Variovorax sp. PBL-E5: one gene and its partner. The protein of the gene in region 1 binds, or shares a complex with, the protein of each later gene. Links are inferred from orthologs where the notes say so. Each region holds a gene or a part of one and is shown in the gene's direction. Other genes may lie near its edges. The genes, in order: sbcB and ssb.

Region 1 (11,949 bases):
GACAACATGTGAGGCCCGTCCGGCGCCCACCGGATGCCCCGCGTCAGCCCCAGTGCCTTGCAGGTGCTGGGGTTTTTTGTTTTCGTGCGACATTGACCTCGGCGCCAAGAGAACTGGCTCGGCGCCACCGCAGCCGGCCCGGCCGCCGCGAAGGTTTTGCGCCAGCGCGGCAGAGTTCACGCTGCGGTCACTTGATTGTCGCCAGGACGCCACCATTTTTAGAGGGTCCGGCACCGCACCCGCACGCTCTATAGAATCATTTTTATGGCAACCAGAATCCCTTCGACCCCACCCACGCCGCCGGCCCAGAAGCCAGCGCGGGACGACGGTGACTCGGTCGTGCTCGAACGGCGACCGCAGAAGACGGCCCCGCCCCAGATGTACCAGGTGGTGATGCTGAACGACGACTACACGCCGATGGAGTTCGTGATCGTCGTCATCCAGGAGTTCTTCAACAAGGACCGGGAAACAGCCACCCAGATCATGCTCAAGATCCATCTGGACGGCCGCGGCGTTTGCGGGGTCTATTCCCGCGACATGGCGGCCACCAAGGTCAATCAGGTGATGGAGGCGGCGCACCAGGCCGGGCATCCGTTGCAGTGCGTCAGTGAACCGGTTGAATAAAGCGCGCTCCAACCCATCTGAGAAATTATTTACAGCAAGGCAAAAGGAAATCACATGATTGCCCAGGAACTGGAAGTCAGCTTGCACATGGCTTTTGTCGAAGCCAGGCAGCAGCGCCACGAGTTCATCACGGTGGAGCACCTGCTGCTCGCTTTGCTGGACAACCCGAGTGCCGCAGAGGTTCTGCGCGCCTGCTCGGCCAATGTCGACGACCTGCGGGCGTCGCTCACCAACTTCATCAAGGACAACACGCCGCAGGTGGCAGGCACCGACGATGTGGACACCCAGCCCACGTTGGGATTCCAGCGCGTGATCCAGCGCGCCATCATGCACGTGCAGTCCACCGGCAACGGCAAGAAGGAAGTCACCGGCGCCAACGTGCTGGTCGCGATCTTCGGTGAAAAAGACTCGCACGCGGTCTACTACCTGCATCAGCAGGGCGTCACGCGCCTCGACGTGGTGAACTTCATCGCCCACGGCATCAAGAAGAGCGATCCGCCCGAGGCTGCCAAGGGCAGCAGCGAATCGTCGTCGGGCGAGGGCGAGGAGGGCGGCGGCGAGAAGAACGAGAAGTCATCTCCGCTCGAGCAGTTCACGCAGAACCTCAACCAGCTCGCCAAGGAAGGCAAGATCGACCCGCTGATCGGCCGCGAGTACGAGGTCGAGCGCGTGATCCAGATCCTGTGCCGCCGGCGCAAGAACAACCCGCTGCTGGTGGGCGAAGCCGGTGTCGGCAAGACCGCGATCGCCGAGGGCCTGGCCTGGCGCATCACGCAGAACGACGTGCCCGAGATCCTCGCCGAGTCGCACGTGTACTCGCTCGACATGGGCGCATTGCTGGCGGGCACCAAGTACCGCGGCGATTTCGAGCAGCGGCTCAAGGGCGTGCTCAAGTCGCTCAAGGACAAGCCCAACGCGATCCTGTTCATCGACGAGATCCACACCCTGATCGGTGCCGGCGCGGCTTCGGGCGGCACGCTCGATGCGTCCAACCTGCTCAAGCCGGCGCTGTCCAGCGGCCAGCTCAAGTGCATCGGCGCGACCACCTTCACCGAATACCGCGGCATCTTCGAAAAGGATGCGGCCCTGTCGCGTCGCTTCCAGAAGGTCGACGTGGTCGAGCCGACCGTCCAGGAGACGGTCGACATCCTCAAGGGCCTGAAGTCGCGCTTCGAGGAACACCATGGCGTCAAGTACGGCGTGGCGGCCCTGCAGGCCGCGGCCGAGCTGAGTGCCAAGTACATCAATGACCGTCATCTGCCCGACAAGGCGATCGACGTCATCGATGAGGCGGGCGCCGCCCAGCGCATCCTGCCGGCCAACAAGCGCAAGAAGACCATCAGCAAGACCGAAGTCGAGGAAATCGTCGCCAAGATCGCGCGCATTCCCCCGGCCAACGTCTCCAACGACGACCGCGGCAAGCTGCAGACCATCGAGCGCGACCTCAAGAGCGTGGTGTTCGGCCAGGACAAGGCGCTCGAAGTGCTGGCCTCGGCCGTCAAGATGGCGCGCTCGGGCCTCGGCCGCGAGGACAAGCCGATCGGCTCCTTCCTGTTCAGCGGCCCGACGGGCGTCGGCAAGACCGAAGCGGCCAAGCAGCTCGCCTACATCATGGGCATCGAGCTGATCCGCTTCGACATGTCGGAGTACATGGAGCGTCATGCGGTGAGCCGGCTGATCGGCGCGCCTCCCGGCTACGTCGGTTTCGACCAGGGCGGCCTCTTGACCGAGGCGATCACCAAGAAGCCGCACGCGGTGCTCCTGCTGGACGAAATCGAGAAGGCGCACCCCGACATCTTCAACGTGCTGCTGCAGGTGATGGACCACGGCACCCTGACGGACAACAACGGACGCAAGGCCGACTTCCGCAACGTCATCATCGTGATGACGACCAACGCGGGTGCCGAGACCATGAACAAGGCGACCATCGGCTTCACCAACCCGCGCCAGGCGGGCGACGAGATGGCCGACATCAAGCGCCTGTTCACGCCGGAGTTCCGCAACCGCCTGGACGCGACCGTGAGCTTCAAGGCACTCGACGAGCAGATCATCCTGCGCGTGGTGGACAAGTTCCTGCTGCAGCTCGAAACGCAGCTCGCCGAGAAGAAGGTCGATGTCACCTTCACCGATACGTTGCGCAAGCACCTGGCCAAGAAGGGCTTCGATCCGCTGATGGGTGCACGGCCGATGCAGCGCCTGATCCAGGACACGATCCGGCGCGCGTTGGCCGACGAACTGCTGTTTGGAAGGCTGCAGGAGGGGGGCCGGTTGACGGTCGACCTCGACGACAAGGAAGAAGTGCAGCTCGACATCCAGCCGCTCTCGAAGAAGGAAGGGCGGGCCAAGCCCGAGGCCGAGGAGGCCGAGGCACGGTAGCGCTTGCTCGCCCCCAGGCTGCGCGCACTTCGTGTCGCTTCGCCTACCTCCTGGCCGGGGGCAACACCGGCGGACCGGCTGAGCCGGATCCGCGGTGTTCCTGGTGTGGGGAGAAAGGCCGGTAGCATTCGCTGCCGGCTTTTTTTTGGCTGGCGTATCTGTTCTCCTGCCTTGATCCTTCCCGTCCTCAGTCCCGAATGGAAAACTGGCCTCTCCCTGGCCTGGAGCGGCTATATCGCTGTGCTCTCGGTCTGGATCGTGATGCAGAAGCGGGCGCCGGTGTCGACGATGAGCTGGATCCTGTCGCTGGCGCTGCTGCCGCTGGCTGGCTTCGTCATCTACTATTTTCTCGGCCCCCAGCGCCTGAAGAAGCAGCGGCTCAAGCGGCTGCGCAGTCGCGCCAACGCGCAGGCGCCGGCCGATGTGGCAATGTTGCGGGAGGCGGGAGAGCGGGCGCCCGCGGCGCTGCGCCACCTGGCGGCGCTCGGCGTCGCGGCCTGCGGGCTGCCCGTTTCGAGCGCGACGAAGGCCGAGCTGCTTTCCGGAGGCGCATGCGCCTTCGACGCGATCTTCGAGGCCGTTCGCGCCGCACGCGATCACGTGCATCTCGAGTACTACATCTTCGAGCCCGACAGGATCGGCACTGCCCTGCGCGACCTGCTGATCGAGCGTGCAGGGCAGGGCGTCACGGTGCGCCTGCTGCTCGACGCGCTCGGCTCCAAGCGGATCGGTCGCAAGTTCATGGCGCCGATGCAAGCGGCCGGCATCCACGTCGGGCTCTTTCACGACACGCGCATCGGCCGGCGCCTGCGGCCGGTGACCAACTACCGCACCCACCGCAAGATCGTCGTCTGCGACGGCCGCGTCGGCTTTACCGGTGGCGTCAACATCACCGACGAGGAAGACGCGCGGACCTGCGCGGACGCCTACCACGACGTCCACCTGCGCATCGAGGGCAGTGCGGTGCGATGGCTGCAGACCACCTTTCTCGAGGACTGGACCTATGCGACAGGCGAGGCGCCGGGGCAGATGAACACCAGCATCGAGCAGTTGATGCCCCGCTTGCCGGCCGAGGAAAGCGCGGGCGACATCCCGGTGCAGATCGTCACCAGCGGGCCCGACAGCTCGCTCGAAGCCATCCACCGCATGCACGTCGCGGCCATCCATTCGGCATCCGAGCGCGCGTGGCTCACGACGCCGTACTTCGTGCCGGGCGAGCCGGCGCTGATGGCGCTCACCAGCGCCGCGCTGCGCGGCGTCGACGTGCGGGTGCTGGTCCCGCGGCGCAGCGATTCGCTGATCGTGAGCGCCGCGGCCCGCTCCTATTACGATGAACTCATCGGTGCCGGTGCCAAAGTCTACGAATACAAGGCGCGCATGCTGCATTCCAAGACGCTGGTGGTCGACGACAACTGCGCGATGATCGGCACGGCCAATTTCGACAACCGCAGCTTCCGGCTCAACTTCGAGGTCTCGGCCGTGATCTACGGCCCGGCCCTGGCCGGGCCGCTGGCCGCGCAGTTCGAGACCGACCTCCACAGCGCGGCGCCGGTGCGCAGCCACCGGCCGCAGCGCTTCGTGCGCCGGCTCGGCGATGCGATGGCCCGATTGTTTTCTCCTCTGCTCTGACATGCCCGCTCAAACCTTCCTCTGGCACGACTACGAAACCTTCGGCGCCGTGCCGCGCCGGGACCGGCCCGCCCAGTTCGCCGCCATCCGCACCGACGCGCAGCTCAACGAGATCGGCGAACCGCTGATGGTCTATTGCCGGCCCGCGCCCGACTACCTGCCGAGCCCGGAGGCCTGCCTGATCACCGGCATCACCCCGCAGCTGTGCCTCGAACGCGGGATTGCCGAGCATGCGTTCGCAGCGCAGATCGAACAGGCCTTCTCTCAGCCCGGCACCATCGGCGTCGGCTACAACACGATCCGCTTCGACGACGAGGTCACGCGTTTCCTGTTCTGGCGCAACCTCATCGATCCCTATGCGCGCGAATGGCAGAACGAATGCGGGCGCTGGGACCTGCTCGACGTCGTGCGGCTCACCTATGCGCTGCGGCCCGACGGCATCGAATGGCCGAAGAAGGCCGACGGCAGCCAGAGCTTCAAGCTCGAAGACCTGGCGCGCGCCAACGGGCTCCTGCACGAATCGGCCCACGATGCGTTGTCGGACGTTCGCGCCACCATCGCACTGGCGCGGCTGATCCGCGACCGGCAGCCGAAGCTGTTCGACTTTGCCTTCTCGCTGCATCGCAAGGATCGCGTCGCCACGGAACTCGGCCTGCCGGCGACACGGGAAACGGCGCGGCCCTTTCTTCACGTCTCCGGCATGTTTCCCGCCGATCGCGGCTGCCTCGGCGTGATGTGGCCGCTCGCGAGCCATCCCACCAACAAGAACGAGCTGCTGGCCTGGGACCTCGCGCACGATCCCAACGAGCTGCGCGACCTCGACGTGGCGACGCTGCGCCTGCGCCTGTTCACGCGCAATGCCGACCTGCCCGAAGGCGTCGTGCGGCTGCCCGTCAAGGGCGTGCACCTCAACAAGTCGCCGATGGTGGTGGGCAATCTCAAGACCCTCGCGCCCGCGATGGCCGAGCGCTGGGGCATCGACCTGGAGGCCGCCATGCGCCACGCCGCCGCCGCCGCGAACCTGCCCGACATGAGCGCGATCTGGCCGCAGGTGTACGAGCGGCCGCGCGAGGCGGCGCCGGATGTCGACGAGGACCTCTATGGCGGCTTCGTCGGCAATGCCGACCGGCGGCGGCTCGTGCAGCTGCGCGGTCTCTCGCCCGCGCAGCTCGCGCAGGCGCGCACCGGCTTCGACGATGCGCGCCTCGAGGAGCTGCTGTTCCGCTACCGCGCGCGCAACTTCGCCGAGACGCTGAATGCCGACGAGGCCGAGCGCTGGGAAGCCCATCGCGCCGCACGGCTGCTCGAAGGCGAGGGCGGCGCGCGCAATGTCGATGCGCTGTTCGCCGAGATCGATGTGCTGGCCGAGACCGCGGACGAACGCGGCGAGGAAATCCTCGGCGCGCTGTACGAATATGCCGAGGCGATCGCGCCCGCGGTCTGATCATTCCTCCAAGAGGTCCCGATGACGAAGCATGCAACAGGCACTTTCGAAGTCCAGATGAAAGCGCAATCGCAGGACGAACAGGCGGGCGGCGCGACGCTCGCCAGGATGTCGCTCGACAAGCAGTTCAGCGGCGACCTCGACGGCACCGGCAAGGGCGAGATGCTCAGCGCGTGTACACCCACGCAGGGCTCCGCCGGCTATGTCGCGATCGAACGCGTGACCGCCACGCTGCACGGCCGCGCGGGCAGCTTCGTGCTCCAGCACAGCGGCACAATGACGCGCGGCGAGCAGCAGCTGTCCATCACCGTGGTGCCGGATTCGGGCAGCGGCCAGCTCGCCAGCCTGAGCGGCACACTGGCCATCCGGATCGCCGACGGCAAGCACTTCTACGATTTCGCCTACACCTTGCCCGAAGAGGCGTGAGCCGATCTTCTCCAACCGAGGCCGACAGGAGATCTCCATGATTCTGGTGACTGGCAGCATCCTTGCCCGGGCCGGCAGCGTCGATGAAGCCCTGGCCCTGAGCCTCGAGCACGTGCGCCGCTCGCGCACCGAGCCGGGCTGCATCTCGCACGCCGTGCACCGCGACGCGGAAGACCCGTTGCGGCTGGTGTTCGTCGAGCAATGGGCCGACCGCGCGGCGCTGTTGGCGCACTTCGCCGTACCGGCCTCGCGTGCCTTCGCCAGGGCCGCCGGCGCGCTCGCGGCCGAGCCGCCGACGCTGCAGATCTACGACGCCCAGGCGGTGGCGTTGTGACGCCATGACCATTCGCCGTCTCACCCCCGCGGATGCGCCGGCCTACCGGGCCTTGATGCTCGAGGCCTACGAACGGCATCCCGACGCGTTCACGTCCAGCGCCGGTGAACGCGCGGTGCTGCCGCTGTCATGGTGGGAAGCGCGGCTCGATCCTTCGCCCGGCGCAGCGCAGATCGTCCTCGGCGCGTTCCATGCCGACCGGCTCGCGGGCGCCGCAGGCCTGTCCTTCGAATCGCGCGAGAAGTCGCGCCACAAGGCGAACCTGTTCGGCATGTACGTGGCGCCGGCAGCCCGGCAGAGCGGCCTCGGGCGACGGCTGGTGCAGGCCGTGCTCGACCGTGCCGCCGCGCGCGAAGGCGTCCGGCTGGTCCAGCTCACCGTGACGGAGGGCAATGCTGCGGCGCAGGCCCTCTACGAGCAATGCGGCTTCAGCATCTTCGGCGTCGAGCCCTGTGCCATGGCGCTCGACGGCGTTTTCCTGGCGAAAGTCCACATGTGGCGCGCGCTGACCGCCGGGGCTTGAAATATGTGACGCACCGCACGCTCGGGGCACGGCGCTGACAGCAATGTCATCTGACCGACAGGTTGTTGTCCCCGCGCGCTCCCTAGAGTGACCAGCATGCCCGGATTGCATCGTCCTGAATTCTTGCCGCGCCTGCTGTGCCTTGCACTGGCCGCGTCGCTCACGGCCTGCGCGGTGGGGCCGGACTATCAACGCCCCGCGCCGCCCGAAGGCGCAGTCGCCCCGAGCTACAGGGAAGGCGGCAACTGGAAGGCGGCCACCCCCTCCAGCGTGGACCCGACCCAGCCCTGGTGGACGGCTTTCGGCGACCCGCGGCTCGATGCCCTGGTCGCCGAAGCCAATGCCGCGAATCAGGACATTCGCGTCGCCGAAGCCCAGTACCGCGAAGCCCAGGCACTGGTGCAGAACGCGCAGGCGGCCTGGTACCCGACCGTCGGCGTGAATGTCGCGGGCAGCCGCGCGCGCAGCCGCAGCGCGCCCGGGCCCACCACGCTCGGCAACGGCCATGCGTGGTCGCTGAACGCCGCCTGGGAGCCCGATCTCTGGGGCCGTGTGCGGCGCGCAGTCGAGGGCGCGAGTGACACCGCCCAGGCCAGCGAGGCGGATCTCGCCGCGGCGCATCTCACGGTGCAGGCTGCGGTGGTCAACGACTACATCCAACTGCGCGTCGCCGATGCCCAGCAGAAGCTCTACGAACGCACGCTGGAGGCCTACCGCAAGTCGCTGCAGATCACGCAAAGCCAGTACCGCGCCGGCATCGTGACCCGCGGTGACGTGGCCCTGGCCAACACCACGCTGCAGGACGCCCAGGCGCAGGCCATCGACACCGACCTCACGCGGCGGCAGCTCGAGCATGCGATCGCGGTGCTGCTCGGCAAGACGCCCTCGCAGTTCTCGCTGCCGCCGGATGCGCTGGCGCTGCGGCTGCCGCAGGTGCCGGTTGGCGTGCCTTCCGAACTGCTGGAGCGCCGGCCGGACATCGCCGGCGCCGAGCGCCGCGCCGCCTCGGCCAATGCCGGCATCGGCCTCGCTCAGTCGGCCTATTACCCGACGCTCGCGCTGACCGCCAGCGGCGGCTTCAGCGGCGCCGGGCTCGTGAGCTGGGCCGCCGCGCCCGACAAGGTCTGGGCCCTGGGTGCCGCCGTCGCCGGCACGCTGTTCGACGGCGGCCAGCGCAGCGCCCAGGTGGCGCAGGCGCGCGCCGCCTTCGACGCCTCGGCCGCCCAGTACCGCAAGACCGTGCTGGCCGGCTTCCAGGAAGTCGAGGACAACCTGGCGGCGCTCGACCTCCTGGCACGGGAGCGCGAAGCCCAGGATCAGGCCGTGACCTCGGCGCGCGATGCCGAACGCGTGTCGCTCAGCCAGTACCGCGCCGGCACGACCACGTACCTGAGCGTGGTCACCGCCCAGGCGCTCGCATTGACCAATGAACGCTCGTCCCTCGAGCTGCAGGGGCGGCAGTTTGCCGCCAGCGTCGCCCTGGTCAAGGCGGTGGGCGGCGGCTGGAACGCCGACCAGCTGCAGACGCGTGACGCCGCCAGCCCGCAGGCAACCGACAAGACGGCTTCGGCCGGGAAGTGAAGAGCATGGAGTCCCCCGCATCGTCCCCCCGCCAGCGCTCGCGCCGGCTTTCCACCGTCGTCATGTTGATCGCGGTGATCCTGATCGCGTTCGGCGCCTGGCGCTGGTTTTCGAAGCCGGCGCCGCGGCCCTCCGCCGGTCCGCCGCCGGTGCCGGTCAGCACCGCGCTCGTGAAGAGCGAGACCGTGCCGATCGCCGCCACCGGCGTGGGCTCGGTGATGACCGTGGCATCCGTCACCGTGCGCCCGCGCATCGATGGCCAGCTCGACAGCGTCGACTTTCGCGAAGGGCAGGACGTGAAGGCCGGCCAGGTATTGGCGCGCATCGACCCGCGCACCTACCAGGCCCAGCTCGAACAGGTGGTCGCGCAGAAGGCCAAGGACGAAGCGACGCTCGCCAACGCGCGCGCCGACCTCAAGCGCTACAGCGACCTCATCAAGGAAGACGCCACCAGCCAGCAGACGCTCGACACCCAGCGCGCGCTGGTCAACCAGCTGCAGGCGGCCCTCAAGAGCGATGACGCGCAGATCCACTTTGCCAAGGTCCAGCTCGACTTCACCACCATCTCGGCGCCGATCGGCGGCCGCATTGGCGCGCGCCTGGTCGATCCCGGCAACATCGTGCATGCGGCCGATGCCAACGGGCTGCTGGTGATCAACCAGATCGATCCGATCGCGGTTCAGTTCACCTTGCCCGAAGACAGCTTCCAGGCCGTCAACAACGCGCTGCGCAGCAGCAAAGAGCCGCTGCAGGTGCAGGCGATCGACCGTTCCACCCGCGAGGTGCTGGCCAGTGGCAAGCTGGTGCTGCTGAACAACCAGATCGACACCACCACCGGCACCATCGCCCTGAAGGGGCAGTTCGCCAACGCCGAGCACAAGCTGTGGCCCGGGCAGTCGGTCGATGCCCGCATCGTGCTCGGCGAGCGTGTCAATGCGCTGACCGTGCCATCGGCGGTCGTGCAGCGCAGCGAAGAGGGCTATTTCGCCTACGTGGTGGGTGCGGATGACAAGGTCCGCGTGCAGCCGATCAAGGTGACCGACACCACCGACGGCAAGTCCACGATCGCCAGTGGCCTGGCCGCGGGCGACCGCGTCGTGGTCGACGGCCAGTACCGCCTCACGCCCGGCGCGCGCGTCACCGAGACGCGCCCTGCGGCCGCGCAGGCCGTCGCATCGGGAGCGAAGCCTTGAGCATTTCCGCCGCCTTCATCAAGCGCCCGATCGGCACCTCGCTGCTGGCGCTGGCGGTGCTGCTGGTCGGCCTGGTCGCGTGGCCGCTGCTGCCCGTCGCACCGCTGCCGCAGGTCGACTTCCCGACCATCCAGGTGACAGGCCGGTTGCCGGGCGCCAGTCCGGAGACCATGGCGGCCAACGTGGCGCAGCCGCTGGAGCGCCAGTTCTCGCTGATCCCGGGGCTGACCCAGATGACCTCGACCAGCTCGCTGGGCCTGTCGCAGATCACGCTCCAGTTCGAACTCGACCGCAACATCGACGGCGCCGCGCTCGACGTGCAGACGGCCATCAACGCGGCCACCGGCCAGTTGCCGAAGAACCTGCCGAGCCCGCCGAGCTTTCGCAAGATCAACCCGGCCGACTCGGCGGTGCTGATCCTGGGCGTGCAGTCCAAGGTGCTGCCGCTGATCCAGGTCAACGACTACGCCGACAACGTGCTGGCGCAGCAGATCTCGCGCATCGACGGCGTCGGGCTGGTCAACATCTTCGGCTCGCAGAAGCCCGCGGTGCGCATCCAGGCCGACCCGGCCAAGCTCAAGGCGCTGGGCCTGAGCCTGGAAGACGTTCGCGGCGTGATCGCCAACACCACCGTGAGCGCACCCACCGGCACGGTCGACGGCGACACCCAGGCCTTCAACGTCTACACCAACGACCAACTGCTCAAGGCCGCGCCATGGAACGACATGGTCCTGGCCTGGCGCAACGGCGCACCGGTGCGCGTGCGCGACATCGGCATCGCGCTCGACGGACCCGAGAACGCCAAGATCGCGGCCTGGGGCTTCGCCGGCGCCGCCGCGCCCGCCGACAACAACATCACCGATGGCCGCTCTATCATGCTGGCGATCACCAAGATGCCGGGCGCCAACGTGATCGAGACGGTGGACCGCATCAACGCCGCGCTGCCCAAGCTCAAGGCCTCGATTCCGCCGAGCGTGACGGTCAACCAGCTGATCGACCGCACGCAGACCATCCGCGCCTCGGTCAAGGACGTCGAGTTCACGCTCCTGCTGTCGATCGCGCTGGTGGTCGGGGTGATCTTCGTCTTCCTGCGCAACGCCACGGTCACCGCCATTCCGAGCGTGACCGTTCCGCTCGCACTGCTGGGCACCGCGGCCGTGATGTACGTCGTGGGCTACAGCCTGGACAACCTCTCGCTGATGGCGCTGACCATCGCGGTCGGCTTCGTGGTGGACGATGCGATCGTGATGCTCGAGAACATCTACCGCCACGTCGAAGCAGGGATGAAACCGCTGGACGCGGCGCTGCAGGGCGCGTCCGAGATCGGCTTCACCATCATCTCGATCTCGGTGTCGCTGATCGCGGTGTTCATTCCGCTCCTGCTCATGGGCGGCATCGTCGGGCGGCTGTTCCGCGAGTTCGCCGTGACCGTGACGCTGACCATCGTGGTGTCGGTGCTGATCTCGCTGACGCTGACGCCGATGCTGTGCGCGAAATTCCTCAAGCTGCATGCGGGCGGCAAGGACGGCGAGCAGCACGGCAAGCTGTTCCAGCTGTTCGAGCGCGGCTTCGATGCCATGCTGAACGGCTACAAGCGCGGGCTCACGGTCGTGCTGCGCCATCCCTTCATCACGCTCATGACCTTCCTGGCGACGGTGACGGCCACGGTGGTGCTCTTCGTCATCATTCCCAAGGGCTTCTTCCCGCAGCAGGACACCGGCTTCATCTTCGGTTCGGCCGCCGCCGCGCAGGATTCGTCCTCGGAGGTGATGCACGGCCGCATGCTGAAGCTGGCCGACATCATCCGCAAGGATCCGGA
Region 2 (11,912 bases), 2.7 Mb from region 1 along the record:
GCACCCTTCCATCGGCACTCGAATTCGAATGGCCTGCGCGCGCATGGCGTCGCCTCTCGGACGCGTGGGTTGCGCTGCATCGGCGTGCCCTTGCCCGGCGCGACCTGCGTTCGATCGATGAACGCACGCTGCGCGACATCGGCCTTTCGCATCGCGCTGCCGCCGAGTGGCCGCGCATCCGTGACGAGTGGTGAGGCAGGAGACGCTCATGACATCCATTCATCCGGAAGCGCCGCGGACCGATGCGGCCGAGCCGTCGCATCCCGACGCCCGCACCGAGCTGCGCGATGCGCTGGTGGCGATCGCGATCACCGTTGCCGGTGTGGCGAGCGCGGTGGCGATGGTCGTCATCCCGCAGCGCCTTCCTTCTCCGGAGCAGGCGCCGATCGTGTGCAAGAGCAGCGCCGGCGAGTCTCAGGCCGGCAGCAGCCGCTTCAGATAGCGCCCCGTGTGGCTCGCCTCGGTGGCCGCGATGGCTTCCGGCGTGCCGACGCCCACCACCGTGCCGCCGCCGGCGCCGCCTTCGGGGCCCATGTCGATGACCCAGTCGGCGGTCTTGATGACGTCGAGGTTGTGCTCGATCACCACGATGGTGTTGCCCGCATCGCGCAGCTGGTGCAGCACCTTCAGCAGCAGCTCGATGTCAGCGAAGTGCAGGCCGGTGGTCGGCTCGTCGAGGATGTAGAGCGTGCGGCCGGTGTCGCGCTTGCTGAGTTCCAGCGCGAGCTTGACGCGCTGCGCCTCGCCGCCCGACAGCGTGGTCGCGGCCTGGCCCAGCTTGATGTAGCTCAGGCCGACATCCAGCAGCGTGCGCAGCTTGCGCTCGATGGTCGGCACGGCCTTCAGGAAATCGTGCGCGGTCTCGACCGTCATGTCGAGGATCTGCGCGATGTTGCGGCCCTTGTACTGGACCTCCAGCGTCTCGCGGTTGTAGCGCTGGCCGTGGCACACCTCGCAGGGCACGTAGACGTCGGGCAGGAAATGCATCTCGACCTTCACCACGCCGTCGCCCTGGCAGGCCTCGCAGCGGCCGCCGGCCACGTTGAAGCTGAAGCGCCCCGGCCCGTAGCCGCGTTCACGCGCGGTGTGGGTCTCGGCCATCAGCTCGCGGATCGGCGTGAACAGGCCGGTGTAGGTGGCCGGGTTGCTGCGCGGCGTGCGGCCGATCGGCGACTGGTCGACGTTGATGACCTTGTCGAAATACTCGATGCCTTCGATCGCCTCGTGCGCGGCCGGCTCCTCGTGCGCGCGGTAGAGCGTGCGCGCGACCGCGCTGTAGAGCGTGTCGTTGACCAGCGTCGACTTGCCCGAGCCCGAGACGCCGGTCACGCAGGTCAGCAGGCCGACCGGGAACGCGACGTTGACGTCCTTGAGGTTGTTGCCGCTGGCACCGATGACGCGGATCTCCTGCAGGTCGGTCTGCGAGGCCAGGTGCGCGGCCTCGCGCGCGGCGCGCCGCTCGGCCGCGGGGCTCTGCGGAAAGCGCGAGGCCTTCTTGCCCTCGTTGAACGCGGGTTTCGCGACCACCGGCAGCCAGGGCGTGCGGCGCGCCGGCACCGCGATCTTCTTCGCGCCCGAGAGGTATTGGCCGGTCAGCGAATCGGGATGGGCTGCGACCTCGGCATAGCTGCCCTGCGCCATCACCTGGCCGCCGTGCACGCCGGCGCCCGGACCCATGTCGATCACGTGGTCGGCCGCATGGATCATGTCCTCGTCGTGCTCGACCACGATCACGCTGTTGCCGATGTCGCGCAGATGCCGCAGCGTGCCGATCAGCCGGTCGTTGTCGCGCTGGTGCAGCCCGATGCTCGGCTCGTCGAGCACGTACATCACGCCGGTGAGGCCGGAGCCGATCTGCGAAGCCAGCCGGATGCGCTGCGCTTCGCCGCCCGAGAGCGTCTCGGCGCTGCGGTCCAGGCTCAGGTAATTGAGGCCGACGTCGTTGAGGAACTTGAGCCGAAGGCCGATCTCGCGCACCACCTTGTCGGCGATCTCGGCCTTGGCGCCGCGCAGCTTGAGGCCCTGGAAATAGGCCAGGCTCTCGCGCAGCGTCACGCGGCTGATCTCGTAGATCGCCATGCGCTGCGGCTCGGGGCCGGACTCGTCGACCAGGAACACGTTGCGGGCTTCGGGCTTGAGGCGCGTGCCGTCGCAGTCGGGGCAGGGCTGCATGTTGCGAAAGCGCGAGAGATCTTCGCGCACCATCGCCGAATCGGTCTCGCGGTAACGCCGCGCCATGTTCGGGATGATCCCTTCGAAGGGATGCTTGCGGATCAGCTTCTTGCCGGCCTGCTGGCCGCTGTCCATCACGTAGCTGAACTTGATCTCTTCCGCCGCCGAGCCATGCAGCACGGTCTGCTGCGCCGAGGCGGGCAGTTCCTCGAAGGGCGTGTCGAGGTCGAACTTGTAGTGCTTGGCCAGGCTCTCCAGCATGCTGAAGTAATAGCCGTTGCGCCGGTCCCAGCCCTTGATCGCGCCGCTCGCGAGGCTCAGCGTCGGAAAGGCCACCACGCGCGTTGGATCGAAGAACTCGCGATGCCCGAGGCCGTCGCAGCTCGGGCAGGCGCCGACCGGCGAATTGAAGGAGAACAGCCGCGGCTCGAGCTCGGCGATCGCGTAGTGGCAGATCGGGCAGGCGAACTTGGCGTTGAAGAGATGCTCCTTCGTGCTGCCGTCCTCGTGCATCTCGAGCGCGATCGCGCGGCCCTCGGCCAGGCGCAGCGCGTTCTCGAAGCTCTCGGCCAGCCGCTGCTGCATGTCGGGACGCGCGCGCAGGCGGTCGATCACCACGTCGATGTCGTGCTTCTCGGTCTTCTTGAGCTTGGGCAGGTCGTTGTATTCGAAGGTCTCGCCGTCGACGCGGAAGCGCACATAGCCGGCGGCCTGCATCTCGGCGAAGAGCTCGAGGAACTCGCCTTTCTTCTCGCGCGCGACCGGCGCCAGGATCAAGAGGCGCGGCTCGTCGGACAGTGCGATCGTGGCATCGACCATCTGGCTCACCGTCTGCGCCTGCAGCGGCAGGTGGTGGATCGGGCAGTAGGGCGTGCCGGCGCGCGCATACAGGAGGCGCAGGTAGTCGTGGATCTCGGTCACCGTGCCCACGGTGGAGCGCGGGTTGTGGCTGGTCGCCTTCTGCTCGATGCTGATCGCGGGCGACAGACCCTCGATCACGTCGACGTCGGGCTTGTCCATCAACTGCAGGAACTGGCGCGCGTAGGCCGACAGGCTCTCGACGTAGCGGCGCTGGCCCTCGGCATAGAGCGTGTCGAAGGCCAGGCTCGACTTGCCCGAGCCCGACAGGCCGGTGATCACCACCAGCTTGTTGCGCGGAATGTCGAGGTCGACGTTCTTGAGGTTGTGCGTGCGTGCGCCGCGGATGCTGATGCGCTGCTGCGCGAGCACGGCGCCGAGGTAGGCATCGTCGGTGGGGGAATTCACGGGGCGGTCGATTCTGGGCAACCGAGCATGATAAGTCCCCGGGGATTTCAGGGCATGGCGAGGGTTGGGGGCCGTAGTGATTGTTCGTGCCCCTCGAAAGAGCGGCCTTGCACTTCTAGCTAGACGTCTGGACGTCTACAATCCACATTTCATCAAATGCATGGAGTTCCACAAGTGCGCAGACGACCGGGCGAAGTGAGGGATGCGATTGTCAGCGCATTGGAGGGCCGAAACGGCGGGGCAAGCGTTCAACAGATCACCCGGGACGTGAGCGCATTGATCGGGGAGGTCGCACCGTCCTCGATTCGCTCATACCTTCAGCTGAATACGCCGGCATTGTTTGCTCGCATGGAGCGGGCGCAGTATGCCCTTGCGGGGTTCAATGCCGCACCGCGTGACGCTGCGCCGTCTCCCCCGCCGACTTGCTTCCAATTCGGGGGCGCGACACTTCATCTGAACGACTGCATGACGTGGCTCGGCGTCCAGCCTCCCAACTCGGTTCACGCTGTGGTGACGGATCCCCCCTATGGGCTCCTGGAATACACGCCGACTGAACAAGCCAAGCTGAGGGAAGGCAGAGGCGGCGTCTGGCGGATTCCTCCGAGCTTTGACGGTTCCCAGCGCGCGCCCTTGCCTCGCTTCACCGTTCTGAAGCCATCGGAACTCCTGGAACTCGAGAGATTCTTCCTGGCCTGGGGCCGAGACTTGATGCGTGTGCTCGTTCCAGGCGCCAACGTCGTCGTCGCCAGCAATCCGTTGCTTTCTTATCTGGTGTCCGGGGCATTGAGCCGTTCAGGACTGGAGCGCCGTGGCGAAATCGTCCGTTTGGTGATGACCATGCGAGGCGGTGATCGGCCCAAGGCGGCGCATGTCGAATTCGATGGTGTGAGCGTCATGCCTCGGTCCATGTGGGAACCCTGGCTGATGTTTCGCAAGCCGCTGGACGGGCGAGTTCAGGACAACTTGCGCAAGTGGGGAACGGGCGGATTCCGCCGCATTTCTTCCGGCAGGCCATTTGGTGACGTGATCGAATCCGCACCTACGCGTGCCTCCGAGAGAAAGCATGCGCCCCACCCAAGCCTCAAGCCGCAAGCTTTTCTTCGAAAACTCGTCCGTGGGGTCTTGCCCCTGGGTCAGGGTGTCGTCCTGGATCCCTTTGCCGGCGCTGCATCGACCTTGGCTGCCGCCGAGGCCGTTGGCTATGAAAGTATCGGTATCGAACGGGATCCAAGCTACTTCAAGATCGCAACCGCAGCGCTACCGAAACTCGCTGCATTGACCATCGCGGAAGACAGCGAGCGACGCGGTCAGGCGCGATAGATCCATTTTTTTCGAAGATTGGCGATGCCTTCTGCGTGCAGTGTTGCAGTGCGCGTACCCAACTCGCCTCGAGCGTTCTTTCTGAAGTCCTCAATGCGCACTTCGCCGAGATAAATCTCAGTAAAGGCAAGTGGCGATCGATCGATCGCCGGTTCGGTCTTGTCGTCGACCGCATACACGAAGACGCACATCCATTGATTTCGTGCCCCATGTGTGTCGACCGCTCCACCACGTTTTCTTGTGGTCTTGATCTCGACGCCATGCTCTCCTGCCTTGGCCGCATTGCCAGCGTAGTGCCCACGCACCACGAGGTCCGGATGGCCGTTGAAGTATTCATTCACCGTCAGCGTGCGTGAGTGCTTGGCCAGACTTGCGGTCAGCATGTCGGACAAGAGTCCCGACATGATCGCCGGCCGCAGCATGTCGTCGAGTCGATCGAGACCTTTCGCAGCCAGATTGGAGTTCACGTCAAAGAAGAAGTCGTAGACGTCCTGCGTTGCCGACAGAAAATCCTGGATCCGCAATTGAAATGGAAGCGCCAGCTCATGGTTGAGCTTCGTTGGATCGAGGCGGTTGCGCGTGACCGGCATGAGCTGAGTCGTGTGAAGTTGACGCGCCGGATTCTGGCACGCTGATGGATTCTGTCGCGGGCTTTGAAATCGCATTCGCCACCAGGTACTGCGACAGCGTTTCGTACAGCGGCCGCCCGATCATGCGCGACACCAGGCTGGCCAGCATCGCGCAGGCCATCAGGCTCAGCACCATCGAATGGCCGTCGACCATTTCCATCACGATGATGAAGGCGGTCAGCGGCGCCTGCGTCACGGCGGCCAGGAAGCCGGCCATGCCGAGCGCGATCAGTGCCGGGCCGAGCGCGGGGCCGGCGAGCTGCGCGATGGCGTCGCCGATGCCCGCGCCGATCGACAGCGCCGGCGCGAACAGGCCGCCGGGCACGCCGCACCAGGCCGTGATCCAGGTGGCGATGAACTTGAGCAGCGTGTAGAGCGGCGTCAGCTCGTCATGGCCCGCGAGCATGCGCTTGACGGCTTCCGAGCCGGCGCCGAAGGTCACGCCGCCGGTGGCCAGGCCGATGATCGCGACCACGAGCCCGCCGGCCGCGGCGAAGCGGATCGGCCAGCGCGCGCGCCAGCGGTTCAGCCGCCCCGGCGCGCCGGTCAGCGAGGCGACGAAGAGCCGCGAGAAGATCCCGCCCGCGGCGCCGCTCGCCAGCGCCACCAGCAGCCCCGGCGCGAGCAGTTCCCAGCCGGTGCGCGGCACCTTGATCACGCCGAAATAGCTCACGTTGCCGAACACCGAGACGGCGACCAGGCCGGCCAGCACGATGGCCGTGATGATCAAGCCGCTGGCGCGCGACTCGAGCTGGCCCGCCAGTTCCTCGATCGCGAACAGCACGCCGGCCAGCGGCGCGTTGAAGGCCGCCGCGATGCCGGCCGCGCCGCCCGCCAGCAGCAGCGCGCGCGCATCGATCGTCGTGGCCGGCGAGAGCCAGCGGCGCGCGTGCTGCATCACGCCGGCCGCGACCTGCACCGCCGGCCCTTCGCGGCCGATCGAGAGTCCCGCCGCGAAGCCGGCCACCGCCAGGCCGATCTTGGCCACCGTGAGCCGCAGCGAGACCATCAGCCAGCGCCGCTCGGGCGGCATGGCCGGGTCCAGCGCCGCCTTGACCTGCGGGATGCCCGAGCCGCTGGCGCCCGGAAACCAGCGCCGCGTGGCCCAGGCGATGCCGGCCGTCACGGCCGGGGTCCAGACCAGCACGGCCCAGGGCCAGCGCTCGAAGCCCTGCTGGAAGCGATCGAAGACCCAGGTGGTCGACAGGCTGAGCGCGACCACGAACAGGCCCGCGGCCGCCGCGTAGGCCAGCACGATGGCGCGGTCGAGCCAGATGCGGCCGCTCGACAGTTCGGCACGGAGGTTCTCGAGGAAGTCGGGTTCGCGGTTCATGGTCACAGGGGCCAGATTCTCGCCGCTCGGCATGCGGCACAATCTTCGCTTTCCTCCTCTTCAACCATTCATCAGGGGCAGTGCACATGGCATCGGTCAACAAAGTCATCCTCGTCGGCAATCTCGGGCGCGACCCGGAAACACGCACCTTCCCCAGCGGCGACCAGGTCTGCAACGCGACCCTTGCCACCACCGACAAGTGGAAGGACAAGCAGAGCGGCGAAATGCGCGAGGCCACCGAGTGGCACCGCCTGGTGTTCAACGGCCGGCTGGCCGAGATCGCCGCGCAGTACCTGCGCAAGGGCTCGCAGGTCTACATCGAAGGCCAGATCCGTACGCGCAAGTACACCGACAAGGACGGCGTCGAGAAGTACGCGACCGACATCCGTGTCGACCAGATGCAGATGCTGGGCAGCCGGCAAGGGCAGGGCGGGCCGTCGGGCGGGGACGACGACGGTGGCTATTCGCAAGGCGGTGGTGGTGGGGGTGGCGGCGGCTATTCGCGCCCGCCCGCGGCAGCGCCCCGTGCGCCTGCAGCGGCGCCGCGCCAGGCGCCTGCGAAGTCGTCGTCGGGGTTCGACGACATGGATGACGATATTCCGTTCTGAGCCGTCCCTAGCTTTGATTGCGCGCCGGCAATGGCCCGTCGCGCTCGGCGTCGCCGGCCAACCGGGCCGCGCGCCGCTCCTGCACCCTTCCCAGCGCAGCCGACAGCACCAGCCATCCGGCCGCTACCGGCAGCGCGCACAGCGCGATCGCGCCGAGCTTCAACCCGAGCGCCTGCGCGCTGTCGAACACCCAGCCGTAGAGCGCATCCGATCCGCGATAGACGACGACGTCGATCAGGTTCTTCGCCTTGTATTTCTCTTCGCGGTCCACCACGGTGAAGAACACCTGCCGCGCCGGATTGGCCAGCGCGAAGTTCATCCAGCGCTGCGCCACCTGCACGACCACGACGACGGAAAGCACTGGCATCAGCGCCAGCGCCGCGAAGCCGGCCACATACACCGCCGGCAACGCGCCGGCCGCCGCGCCCGTGCCGAAGCGCTTGAGCAGCCGGCCGGTCGCGAAGACCTGCGTCGCCAGCGACAGCAGCCCGACCGCGAGGTCGATGCTCGCAAAGATGCGCGTCTGCGCGCCGGCACCATGGACCTCCGCGGCGACCACATGGGCCTGCGCGAAATACAGCGTGGTCGCGCCGAAGGACAACAGGCTGACCCATGCCGCGACACCGAGCAGATAGGGCGATCGCATCAGCTCGGGCAAGGCGGCGAACGCACTGCCGCCGACCTTGCGCGCGTCCGGCTGCAGCGCGCGATCCTCGGGCCGCGCCGTCGCGCTGCGCTCGAGCCGATGCACGCACAGCACCGCCAGTTCGAGGAACACGATGGCGACGATCAGCAGGTTGGCCGGACCGAGCGGCACCGACAGCGCGATCGTGATGACCGGTCCGAGCAGCGCACCCGCCGTGCCGCCCGCACCGATGAAGCCGAACAGGCGCTTGCCCTGCTCGCTGGTGAAGAGGTCCGCCATGAACGACCAGAACACCGCGACCGCAAAGAGGTTGAACACGCTGACCCAGACGAAGAACACGCGCGCCACGATGGCCGGCGCGATGCCGAAGATCAGCAGCAGCCAGAACACGGCGAGGTTCAGTGCGAAGAAGTGGTAGACCACCGGAATGAAGTGCGCGCGCGGCAGCCTCGCCACCAGCGCGCCGTAGAGCGGCTGCGCCACCAGCAGGGTCACGAAGGTTGCGGTGAACAGCCACGGCAGGTTCCTCACGCCGCCCGCGATGCCCATCTGGTCGCGCAGCGGCCGCAGCACGTAATAGCCGGCCAGCAGCGCGAAGAAATACGCGAAGGACCACAACGCCGCCGCGAGCTCCTGAGGGGTGGCCGGGACCGCCCCACGCAGCGCGCGATGCAGCAGGGTCATGAAGGCAGCGACAGCTTCTGCCTGAGTTCGGATGCGGTCACCGATTGGCCGTAGCCCGGGTTGCCGCGCTGGAAGCGGCGCGCATCCGCCAGCTTGCCGACGATCACCGGATCGAAGCCGGCATCGCGCACCAGCGCCGCCGCCGTCTGCACCGCGGCGGCATCGTCGCCGGCGATCGGGATCGCGAGCTTCGGATCGGGCCGGTTCGCCTCGCGCGCGAAGATCATGTAGGACATCGTGTTGAACGCGCGCACCACGCGCGAGCCGGGCAGGTACTTCTGCGAAGTGACGCCGATGCCGTCGCGTTCCACCTCTTCCGCGATCGCGCCGTCGCGGCCGCTCACGGCGTTGCAGGCATCGAGCGCGACCTTGCCCTTGAACGCGTTGCCGTAGTCCTTCCCGAGTTGCGGCAATGCGCCGTACGGGAGGGCGACGAACAGCACGTCGCCGAAGTCGACCGCCTGCGCCACGGTGCCGGCGCTGGCCAGCGGACCGAGGCCGGCCACGAGGTCCTTGAGTTCCTCCGGATGGCGCGACGAGAACAGCACCGGATGGCCGGCCTTGACCCACAGCCTGCCGATGGTGCCGCCGATGTGGCCCGAGCCGATGACGCCGATGCGCGGCTTCGCGCCGCCTGCCGGCTGTGCGAACGTGCGACGTGCATATGGCACCGTGGCCAGTACCAGGGCGCCGCCTGCAAGCAGCAGGGCGCGGCGGCGGTCGAGGGCTTCGAGTTCGAACATCGACATCTCCCTGAGCCCGGTGCGTCGGGCTCGACAGCGGCCTGCGTCGGGGCGGCGGGACGTGGATCGCGGCAGGTGACGCGGCCCGCTCGCCGACGCATCATCGTCCGACGCGGCGGGGCATGCAAGCGGCGCGGCGAATGGCCGCCGCGGCGCACAAGGCTATGCGGGCCTCGACAGCAGGTGCACGTATTCGTGGTGCGCCGTGTCGATGGTCGACACGCGGTACTCCACCGGCTTGTCGCCGAAGGTCAGTGCCGTGCGCCGCACCTCCATCACCGGCGCGCCGGACGCGATGCCGAGCATGCGCATCGCGCTGCGGTCGGCCGCCACCGCGCGCGCTCTTTCGCGCGCCCGCGTCACGGTGATGCCGAACTCGGTCTGATAGAGGTGGTAGATCGTATTCGTGCGTTCGCGAAAGCGCTTTTCTGTGAGGCCCTTGAACAGCAGTACCGGCAGCGTGAGGCGGTCGTGGATCACGGCGCGGCCTTGCAGCAGCAGCCGGTTGTCGATCTGGAAGGCCGGCTCGCCGGGCTTGCGGCCCAGCGCCTGCGCGGGTTCTTCGTCCATGCGCACGCGCTCGAACGCGACCAGTTCGAGCTGCGGCACGTGGCGCACGCCGTCGCTGCGCTCGACGTGGAAGAACTGGAACATGAAGCGGTCGGAATCATGCAGCGCGACGAAGGTGCCGCGGCCCTGTCGGCGCACCAGGATGTGCTCGGCGACCAGGTCGTCCACCGCATGGCGCAGCGTGCCGACCGAGACGCGCAGCGCGGCCGACAGTTCGGCTTCGCTCGGCAGCACCGCGCCGGCCGGGTAGCGCCCCGATTCGATCGCGCGCAACAGCGAGCGCTTGACCACGCGGTACAGCGGCGCATCGGCCGTACCGGGGGAGATCGGCCTGAAGATGGTCGCGGCGCTCGGTGGGCTCATGCGGTCGATTGTCGTTGCCTACCCAAGACTCCTTCAAGTCATATGAATGACCTGTTTGACACTCGGAAATGGCAGCGCGGACACTCCGTGCACTGCAACTTTCAGTGAAACAGGAGACAACGATGATTCATTTCGTTTTGCACGACGCCAAGGACACGGTGGCCGTCGTCGTGGTCGAGGGCGTCAAGGCCGGCATGTCGCTCAACGGCTGGATCATGGACGAGGACAAGATGATCAGCGTCGACGCCACGCAGGACATCCCGATCGGCCACAAGGTCGCGCTGAAGGACATGAACCCTGGCGACACGGTGTGGAAATACGGCATCGACATGGGCCGTGTGGTCGCACCGATCAAGGCCGGCGGCCATGCCCATGTGCAGAACATCAAGACCAAGCGCTGGTAAGCGCGCGCGTTCACTCCTTCATCCCCATCCACGAAGAGATCCACCATGTCCGTCATTTCCAAAGACACCACCTTCCTCGGCTATCGGCGCGAGAACGGCCGCGTCGGCGTGCGCAACCACGTCATCATCCTGCCGCTGGACGACCTGTCCAATGCCGCCGCCGAAGCGGTCGCGCACAACATCAAGGGCGCGCTCGCGATCCCGCATCCCTACGGCCGGCTGCAGTTCGGCGCCGACCTCGACCTGCATTTCCGCACGCTGATCGGCGCCGGCTGCAACCCGAACGTGGCCGCGGTGGTCGTGATCGGCATCGAGGACAGCTGGACGCAGAAGGTGGTCGACGGCATCGCCGCCACCGGCAAGCCGGTCGCCGGCTTCGGCATCGAGGGCCATGGCGACCACGACACCATCCTGCGCGCCAGCAAGGTGGCGCGCGAATTCGTGCAGACGGCCAGCGAGAAGCAGCGCGAGCCCTGCGCCATCCACGAGCTCTGGGTCTCGACCAAGTGCGGCGAGAGCGACACCACCTCCGGCTGCGGCTCCAACCCGACCGTCGGCAACGCCTTCGACAAGCTCTACGAAACCGGCAACACGCTGGTGTTCGGCGAGACCTCCGAGATCACCGGCGGCGAGAGCATCGTGGCCGCACGCTGCCGCACGCCCGAGGTCAAGGAACGTTTCATGTTCATGTTCGACCGCTACCAGGACATGATCAACCGCCACAAGACCAGCGACCTCTCCGACTCGCAACCCACCAAGGGCAACATCGCGGGCGGCCTGACGACGATCGAGGAAAAGGCGCTCGGCAACATCCAGAAGATCGGCAAGAAATGCAGGGTCGACGGCGTGCTCGACAAGGCCGAGATGCCGACCGGTCCCGGCCTCTGGTTCATGGATTCGTCGAGCGCCGCGGCCGAGATGGTCACGCTGTGCGCGGCCTCGGGCTATGCGGTGCATTTCTTCCCCACCGGCCAGGGCAACGTGATCGGCAATCCGATCCTGCCGGTGATCAAGATCTGCGCCAACCCGCGCACCGTGCGTCTCATGAGCGAGCACGTCGACGTCGACACCGCGGGCCTCTTGCAGCGCGAGATGACGCTCGACCAGGCCGGCGACCAGCTGCTCGAATGCATGCTGCGCACCGCCAACGGGCGGCTCACCGCGGCGGAGGCGC

Evidence for each region.
Region 2: the proteins of sbcB (region 1) and ssb are in contact, whole or in part, in a crystal structure (PDB 3C94), measured with the Escherichia coli proteins. The link is inferred for Variovorax sp. PBL-E5 from one-to-one orthologs.

The regions. Positions count from the first base shown.
Region 1 is NZ_LR594671.1:2,583,340-2,595,288, forward strand. The notes cover bases 4,028-6,851. They hold sbcB (exodeoxyribonuclease I), read left to right. Parts: upstream 4,028-4,630; coding sequence 4,631-6,073; downstream 6,074-6,851. Other genes in these bases: cls (cardiolipin synthase), read left to right, coding at 4,028-4,629; WDLP6_RS12620 (DUF3224 domain-containing protein), read left to right, coding at 6,095-6,499; WDLP6_RS12625 (putative quinol monooxygenase), read left to right, coding at 6,537-6,833; WDLP6_RS12630 (GNAT family N-acetyltransferase), read left to right, coding at 6,838-6,851. Outside these bases: icd (NADP-dependent isocitrate dehydrogenase), read left to right, coding at 1-12; ATP-dependent Clp protease adapter ClpS, read left to right, coding at 265-624; ATP-dependent Clp protease ATP-binding subunit ClpA, read left to right, coding at 679-3,000; more of cls, read left to right, coding at 3,172-4,027; more of WDLP6_RS12630, read left to right, coding at 6,852-7,356; WDLP6_RS12635 (efflux transporter outer membrane subunit), read left to right, coding at 7,453-8,937; WDLP6_RS12640 (efflux RND transporter periplasmic adaptor subunit), read left to right, coding at 8,943-10,130; WDLP6_RS12645 (efflux RND transporter permease subunit), read left to right, coding at 10,127-11,949. UniProt on the Escherichia coli protein: Degrades single-stranded DNA (ssDNA) in a highly processive manner.
Region 2 is NZ_LR594671.1:5,303,142-5,315,053, reverse strand. Bases 5,781-8,567 are described here. They hold ssb (single-stranded DNA-binding protein), read left to right. Parts: upstream 5,781-6,806; coding sequence 6,807-7,328; downstream 7,329-8,567. Other genes in these bases: WDLP6_RS25835 (NTP/NDP exchange transporter), read right to left, coding at 7,336-8,567; WDLP6_RS25845 (chloride channel protein), read right to left, coding at 5,781-6,720. Also shown: WDLP6_RS25870 (hypothetical protein), read left to right, coding at 1-194; WDLP6_RS25865 (hypothetical protein), read left to right, coding at 209-442; excinuclease ABC subunit UvrA, read right to left, coding at 415-3,438; WDLP6_RS25855 (DNA methyltransferase), read left to right, coding at 3,904-4,758; WDLP6_RS25850 (hypothetical protein), read right to left, coding at 4,746-5,348; more of WDLP6_RS25845, read right to left, coding at 5,302-5,780; more of WDLP6_RS25835, read right to left, coding at 8,568-8,658; WDLP6_RS25830 (NADPH-dependent F420 reductase), read right to left, coding at 8,655-9,401; WDLP6_RS25825 (GntR family transcriptional regulator), read right to left, coding at 9,564-10,334; WDLP6_RS25820 (flagellar biosynthesis protein FlgA), read left to right, coding at 10,457-10,738; WDLP6_RS25815 (UxaA family hydrolase), read left to right, coding at 10,784-11,912. UniProt on the Escherichia coli protein: Plays an important role in DNA replication, recombination and repair. Binds to ssDNA and to an array of partner proteins to recruit them to their sites of action during DNA metabolism. Acts as a sliding platform that migrates on DNA via reptation.